Regions from separate parts of the Ammoniphilus soli genome, predicted to be linked through region 1. Evidence: riboswitches for the same ligand, from Rfam matches in the RefSeq annotation. Region 1 holds a riboswitch; the other holds the start of a gene.

Region 1 (4,035 bases):
TACCGTTTGAAATATAAGGGAAAACCATCCCCACAGCGATAAATGTGCTGAATAGCGAGACCAGGGTAAAGGCTCCCATCAGCATGGGTTCCGGGCCGTATTCCAATATCGGCAGGAAATTGGCATAGTCTTTATCTTTTTGCGTCAATATGCTGGCCAAGAGCCCAACAGGGATCATGGTAACCAGAAATATCTGGTTGGTCCTGGCCAAAACCTCCAACCCGCTCCTGACGGCGTAAACAGCCATGATCATGATGGCGGAAAAGTAGACCACAATCGGTGTACGGGGCGTGATAGCCGAGGTGTAAAATTCCCCAAACCCTCGGAGGGCGATGGTGGTATCATGAAAGAAATAAAAAATGAAGAGCAGGGACACCAATTTTCCGATCCATTTGCCAAAGATTTCTTCCGTATACTCCACTAAAGTCCGGCCTGGAAACAGTTGAGCGAGCCGAGCAATCACATACCCGACCAATAGGGCAGGACCTAAGGCAACTAGAAGAGAAAGCCAGCCATCCCGGCCCGCGTGAGTGAGCACAACGGGAATGAACAGGAGATGACCTGTAACTGTAACACTTGCGATTCCTAACATCAGCGCCTGTACGGCAGATATGCGTACCTTTTCCATATGCCTCCCCATGCTTCCAAATGTGCTATATGTTGGTATTCTAACCCAGTTCGCATCCGATTATGAAAAATAATAGGCAAGCAGCAAGCCGGTTCAATTTTTACGGGCAGCATGCTATAGTGAAAGTATGCGCAGCTTGCGAAAGGAGTTTTACTTGTGTTGAATTGGCTTCTGCTTTATGTTTTCATCATGAATCTAATTACCTATTATCTATTTGCGCAAGATAAAAGCCGGGCCCGCAAGAAGGAATGGCGAACGTCCGAGAAGAAACTCCTGATGTTCTCGTTCCTCGGCGGCGGAATCGGGGCTTGGCGAGGAATGAAAGATTATTTTCACAAAATCAATAAGGCGAAATTTCGCATTTTGATTCCTATTTTTATCGTCCTGCAGTTAGGGACGGCGGGCATGGCGGGGGTGTACGGACCAGCGGGAAACTATGCTGTTTCGGCGCTGCTGGTTTTTCTTCATGTCATGATCTTCTTTCTTCTCAGTAAGAGAAAATAACGAGGGAGTAATAAAAAAAGAGGCTTTATAAAAGCCCCTAACGTTCTCTTAGCTATTCCTCTTAGCTATAGAGATCAGAAGAGTCATCATAGTCATAGCGGTAGCCATCCCGAGCCGCTTCGCCTACGTTGGCTTCTAAGGTATTTCCCATTCCGGATTTGCCTTGAAGCTTTTGCAGGACCTCCTGGTAGGCTAGCACGGCTTGATAGTCGGCTTGATTGGCCATGGCCTCCTTCAAGGCCTCTTCTATCACTGCTAAGTCATTCCTGGTCCACTCTGCCATTGCTTTTCCCTCCTTTTTCTAGGAATAGTATCTTCACTTCTCCTGGGAATATGCTCCAGCCCTGAGAAGCGGGTGCCAGTCTTGACAATAACCTCCTCCGTGTTATCATTAGAAAGAACCAAATAGTCTCGCAATATCCCTAGGGGAGCTAAAATATAGCTGAGATGGAAGTGAGTCCTTCCAGACCCTTTGTACCTGATCTGGTTAATGCCAGCGTAGGAAAGCGGATAGCCGAAACGTATACATACGCTCAGCTAACCACTTTCAATACCGAAAGTGGTTTTTTTACGGAATAAGAAAGTATAACCTTCATGAGTTATCCTCCATATTCCGCATAAAAAGCTTCCTCTAAAGGTGGTCTGGCTACCCTGAAATGCTTCAATAAAGCTTTTTTTATTTTTTCTCTTGACATTTCTTGATTGACTATGAAGATGGGGGAGGGAGCATCCGGATATGAGAAACCTTGAACTGCATTTGATCAGTAATGGAAAACAAGCGCTGGAGCAGTTTGCTGATGTTGCGTCTCTCGTACACCCTATTGTCCAGGCGGTGCATTTGAGGGAGAAAGCCAGAACGGCTCGGGAGTTGTGGGATGGAATTCAGCATTTAGCGTTGCGGGGAGTGCCGCTGAATAAAATTTATCTGAATGATCGCGCGGATGTAGCCTGGTCTGCCGGAGCCAAAGGGGTTCAGTTGGCCTATCATAGCCTGCCTCCCGCTGCGGTGAAGAAAGCTTTCCCGCAGCTAAGAGTGGGGCGATCGGTCCATTCCTTGAGCGAAGCGAGGGAGATGGAACAGCAGGGTGCTGACTACGTAATCTTCGGCCACGTTTTCCCTTCAGGGTCCAAGCCGGGGCTTGAAGCCAGAGGGGTGGAGGCTTTGGCCGAGGTAGCCGGGCAAATCCGCATTCCGGTTATTGCGATTGGCGGTATCCATCCGGAAAATGTAAAAGATGTCATCAATGCGGGTGCGGCAGGCATTGCGGTTATGTCAGGAATATTGGATGCTGGCGATCCGCTTGCGGCAGCCCAACACTACAGGGAAGGCTTACTTCAGGGGGGAAGGGTTAATGGGAGTTTATGATGTAGCAATTATAGGCGGTGGAGTTATAGGGGGATCTATCGCTTTTCAATTGGCGAAGCGGGGCAAGAAGGTTATTGTGCTGGAAAAAGGGAGATTGGCGGAGCAGGCTTCCAGTGCTGCAGCCGGCATGCTGGCTGCACAGGGGGAGATGGGGAAGGAAACCGGTCCGCTGTTCCAGCTTGCCATCGAGAGCCGGGCGATGTTTCCGCGCTTAGCCGAGGAATTAAGGGAGCTTTCGGGGATTGATATCAGTTTGATCAACCGGGGAATGCTTCGCATCGCTACCACGAGCGAGGAGCTGGAGGAACTGAGGGAAGCCATCGCGTGTCAGAAGCAAGCGGGCCAGGAGGCGGAGTGGCTGACAGGGGATCAGGTACGGCTGCGGGAACCTTCTTTGTCCGATGCCATCCTTGGTGCTATGTTTATTCCCAATGACGGGCAAGTGCTAGCGCCGGAGCTATCCCTCGCTTTTCTGAAGTCGGCTGCCGTTTTGGGGGCTGAGCTTCGTGAATTTGCCGAGGTCAAGTCCCTTGTCGTGGAAAAAGGAGTAGTGAAAGGCGTCGTGACCCAAGAGGAAACCATTCGCTGCCAGCAGGTGGTCGCAGCTGCAGGAGCTTGGAGCAGCCAGTGGCTTGGGAAGCCTGAATCCCTGCCTCCGGTCTATCCCGTAAAAGGGGAGTGTTTTTCTGTCATCACCTCCCGGCCGCTGCTGCAGGCAACCGTATTCTCCCATGGATGCTATCTCGTTCCGAAAAGAGGGGGAAGGCTTGTGGTCGGGGCGACCATGAAGGAGCATACCTTTGACCGCAAAGTCTCTATTGGAGGAATATCTGCCTTGATGGAACGCGCGAAGCGGCTGCTTCCTTCCATTGCAGAGGCAGAGTTTGAAAAAACATGGGCTGGTGTCCGGCCGCAGACCCGAGACGGGCTGCCTTATCTGGGCGAGCATCCGGATTGGAAGGGGCTATACCTTGCAACAGGCCATTTTCGAAATGGCATCTTGCTCAGTCCGGTAACGGGCGTCTTGCTAGCCGATTTAATAGAAGGAAAACAAGCGGAGATTCTGCTGCCTTTTAAGGCGGATCGAGGCTTGACGGTACATTAGGAGGGAGGAAAGGCTGTTGAATCTTCACATCAATGGAGAGCAGGTGCAGGTTCCGGACACGGTATCCTGCGTTACAGATTTGATCTCGCATTTCGGATTGGATAACAAAGTACTGATCATTGAACTGAATACCCATATCTTGCAGAAGGATGACCATGCCCGCACGCAGCTATCAGACGGGGATCGGGTAGAAATAGTACATTTCGTAGGAGGCGGATGATATGTTGAAAATAGGATCTTATGAGTTTCGTTCCAGATTATTGCTGGGGACGGGGAAGTTCCCGAATTTTGAAATCCAGAAGCAAGCGGTTGACGTATCCGAGACGCAAATCTTGACGTTTGCCGTGCGCCGCATGAATATCTTTGAGCCGAGCCAGCCGAATTTCCTAGAAATGCTGGATGTAAAGAATTACACCCTTCTCCCGAATACAG
Region 2 (4,035 bases), on a different contig from region 1:
TTGGTGAGTTTTATCAAAAAGATCCTGCAATTGCTGTAATTCTTGTTCGGTCGCGTCCACTTCAAATTCGTAAGTGTCTGCCCCTTGATCATCCAGAATAATCCCATGTTCAACATTTACGTAATAACGTTTTTTCTCCATGATCCACCTCACTAAAAAGGAACTTTATAATAGTACTTAAAAAACCAAACCAGAGCGAAAATGACCGCGGCAAACAATACATAGCTGAGGATAATCGGGTTGAGCAATACAGGATTCGACTTGATCTTATCACTGACGCCGGTATCTATTTCGCTTTTCTGTCTTGCACGAATCCGAAGCGACAAGACTAACCCCGCACTTAGAACCAGGATGACAATGGCCACAAGCAGAGTAAACACGTCCATAATGTGTCTCACCTCATGTATGATTTCTTCTTAGTAGGTTTTGTTGAAGACGACAAAAAAATACAGACTAACCCCAAACTAACCAAACTCTTCTTCTCCCATCGTTCCATTCCATAGGGTAATCAGATGATAAAGTGGCAAAATACATAGGAGATAAATCAAATAGGGACTTAAAGAAAAAAACACTTGAATTTTAAATGTAATTATTATAAACTAGTATTAGTTAGAAATAAGAAATGGAGTGGTTATAATGCCAAGAGCAATTTTATATAGCAGCACTGGGTGTCCTTATTGCGAAAAAATAAAAAATGATCTTAAAAATTGGGGAATAGAATACGAGAATCGAAACGTAACGGAAAATCCACAGTTTTTTGATGATCTTCATGCTATGGGAATTTTTTCTGCTCCTGTTACAATCATTGATGGAGAAACTTTTATTGGTTATAGACCAAATAAAATGAAGCAGTATTTAGGAATAACTGACGAGCCGACGCCATCGTCAACTGAGGCGAAGAAGGAAGAAGAAATTTTCACTCAAGTAAATGCTGAAATTTTGGATCAAGTCTATGATCTTGTAGCGATTGGCGGGGGACCTGCTGGTACTTCCGCAGCCATTTACGCTTCTCGCGGGAAGTTGAATGTATTAGTCATTGATAAAGCTCCTGCCGCCGGAACATTGGCAATCACGCATAAGATAGCGAACTATCCTGGTGTGCGTGGAGAGGTGACAGGATTAGAGCTGCTGCAGCAAATGCAACTGCAAGCCAAAGACTTCGGGACAAAATTTGTACGTACGAACGTATTGAGTGTAGATTTTTCTGACCCGGAAGTGAAAAAGCTTGAAGTGCCGGAAGGTACGATCAAAGCTAAAAGCGTGTTTATAGGCGTTGGAGCTAAAGCACCTCTCAATAAAATTAAAGGGGAAGAAGAATTTACCGGCCGTGGAGTGAGCTACTGTTCCACATGTGATGCTGCTTTCTTCCAAGACCGTACCGTAGCGGTTGTGGGGGAAACGGAAGAGGCTGTTCATGAAGCAGAAGCTTTATCCAAGTTTTGTAAAGAAGTCCGCCTCGTCGTGCCGATTAACCAATTCAAGGGTGAAGTAGACATATCCGAACTAGAGCAAAAGCCAAACGTAAAAATCTACTATAAGCACCGTTTGAAGGAGATTACCGGAGGAAACAAGGTGGAAAAATTGGTAATTCAGGATGACCAGAAGAATGAAGTGACATGGGATGTCGATGGTGTATTCTTATACCTTGCAGGGATGAAGCCAGGAACTGACTTCCTTAAGAATGCCGTACAGCGTGATGAAGAAGGTTATGTAGTGGTCGATGAATATCTTCGCACAAGTGTGGATGGCGTTTTTGCTGGTGGGGATGCTCGCCGTACGCCGATTAAGCAAGCGGTTATTTCCGCCGCAGATGGCGCTATTGCTGCACTTGGTGCCGATCAGCACGTGAATAAGAGAGCGAAAATGCGCCCTCAATATAGCTAAATTAAAAAAAGGATTGCCAAGACATTACTTCCATGATATTCTTATTTTTGTAAAACTTCATAAGTCTTATTGCGGGAGCTTGGGGAACCAGGCTGAGAGGATATCTATACCGTTATCGACCGTTGAACCTGAACTGGATAATGCCAGCGGAGGAATGTGATCTTACAGCTTTGTCTATTTGACAGCACACGTATGACCATACGCCGCATGTAACCAATGCGGCTATTTTCATTTGTGTTTCTTCCGCCTCCATGAAAGGTTCAAAATGATTAGAATCTTTTAAAATAGGAGGTTTTTTTATGTCCAATTCTACCAAACCAATCATTGTGTCTCCCATTATCCAACCGTTTCCAGGCAGTCAAAAGGTGTATGTGCAAGGGTCTCGTGAGGAAATTCGTGTCCCTATGCGAGAGATCATGCTATCTCCAACGGTAAACAGCTTTGGGGAAACAGAAAACGAACCGGTAAGAGTATATGATACGAGCGGCTTATATACCGACGCTACCCAAGCCCCTGATATTCATCAAGGACTACCTGCCGTACGCCGCGGCTGGATTATGGAACGAGGTGATGTGGAGGAATATACAGGCCGTGAAATTAAGCCTGAGGATGATGGATTCAAGGAACAAAGCGAACCGGCCAATCGCGAGGTTTTTCCGGGTCTAAAGCGCAACCCCTTACGGGCAAAGCCAGGCAGGAACGTCACTCAGCTTCACTATGCCCGGCAAGGGATCACGACACCCGAAATGGAATTTATAGCGATTCGCGAGGGGCTTTCTCCGGAATTCGTCAGGAAGGAAGTGGCGGAAGGAAGAGCCATTATACCCGCTAACATCAACCACCCGGAATCTGAACCAATGATAATCGGCCGCAACTTTCACGTGAAAATCAATGCCAACATCGGAAACTCAGCTGTTACCTCATCCATTCAGGAGGAAGTGGAGAAAATGGTCTGGGCTACTCGCTGGGGCGCCGATACCATTATGGATCTGTCCACAGGGAAAAATATTCATACCACCCGGGAGTGGATTATCCGCAACTCACCGGTTCCCGTGGGCACTGTACCCATTTATCAGGCATTAGAAAAAGTAAACGGAAAAGCGGAAGATCTGACATGGGAAATTTACCGCGATACCCTTATCGAACAAGCTGAGCAAGGGGTTGATTACTTTACCATTCACGCTGGTGTACTGCTGCGATATATTCCGTTGACCGCCAAACGTGTCACAGGTATTGTTTCCAGAGGAGGATCGATCTTAGCCGCTTGGTGTCTAGCCCATCACGAAGAAAATTTCCTTTATACTCATTTTGAAGAAATCTGTGAGATTATGAAAGCCTATGATGTTTCTTTCTCCTTAGGGGATGGCCTCCGTCCTGGTTCCATCGCCGATGCCAATGATGAAGCCCAATTTGCTGAACTGGAAACATTAGGAGAACTAACGAAAATTGCCTGGAAACATGATGTGCAGGTCATGATCGAAGGACCGGGCCATGTTCCGATGCACAAGATAAAGGAAAATATGGATTTGCAGCTTGAGATTTGCCACGAGGCGCCTTTTTACACCCTTGGGCCCTTAACTACTGACATTGCACCTGGTTATGATCACATCACGTCGGCAATTGGAGCTGCCATGATAGGGTGGATGGGGACGTCCATGCTTTGCTATGTAACGCCAAAAGAACACCTGGGGCTGCCAAATAAAGAAGATGTAAGGACGGGCATTATTACTTACAAAATCGCAGCCCATGCAGCAGATCTGGCTAAGGGACACCCCCACGCTCAGACCCGCGACAACGCCTTATCCAAAGCCCGATTTGATTTTCGTTGGAGGGATCAATTCAATCTATCCCTCGATCCAGAACGCGCTATGGAATATCATGATGAAACCCTGCCTGCTGAAGGTGCTAAGAGTGCACATTTTTGTTCGATGTGCGGGCCTAAGTTTTGCAGTATGAAAATTACGCATACGATTCGCGAGGAGTATGCTTTAGAGGAAGGAATGAAGGAAAAGTCCAAAGAATTCAGGGAAAGAGGAAGCAAGATTTATGGGTAATGCTGCGAATGAGATAAAAGCCTCAGAGCTGTTGGAATCAATCAGGGAGTTAGAAAAAAGAACTCAACGACTCAGAGAAGAACTTATTTCACTTCAA

What was found. Region 1 has a riboswitch for thiamine pyrophosphate ahead of tenI (thiazole tautomerase TenI). Riboswitches for the same ligand answer to the same signal wherever they lie in the genome.
Region 2: linked by a shared signal. The riboswitch ahead of thiC (phosphomethylpyrimidine synthase ThiC) and the one ahead of tenI (thiazole tautomerase TenI) in region 1 are both predicted to bind thiamine pyrophosphate.

Annotation. Positions count from the first base shown of each region.
Region 1 is NZ_JBEGDL010000004.1:73,199-77,233, reverse strand. Features, by position in the region: gene ABLT31_RS10720 (GerAB/ArcD/ProY family transporter) at 1-628, opposite strand, end outside; gene ABLT31_RS10715 (DUF1294 domain-containing protein) at 785-1,132, shown strand; gene ABLT31_RS10710 (hypothetical protein) at 1,194-1,415, opposite strand; TPP riboswitch at 1,547-1,654, shown strand; gene tenI (thiazole tautomerase TenI) at 1,869-2,498, shown strand; gene thiO (glycine oxidase ThiO) at 2,485-3,603, shown strand; gene thiS (sulfur carrier protein ThiS) at 3,620-3,823, shown strand; gene ABLT31_RS10690 (thiazole synthase) at 3,825-4,035, shown strand, end outside.
Region 2 is NZ_JBEGDL010000003.1:149,899-153,933, forward strand. Features, by position in the region: gene ABLT31_RS08215 (hypothetical protein) at 1-141, opposite strand, end outside; gene ABLT31_RS08220 (hypothetical protein) at 153-386, opposite strand; gene ABLT31_RS08225 (FAD-dependent oxidoreductase) at 637-1,884, shown strand; TPP riboswitch at 1,946-2,056, shown strand; gene thiC (phosphomethylpyrimidine synthase ThiC) at 2,184-3,938, shown strand.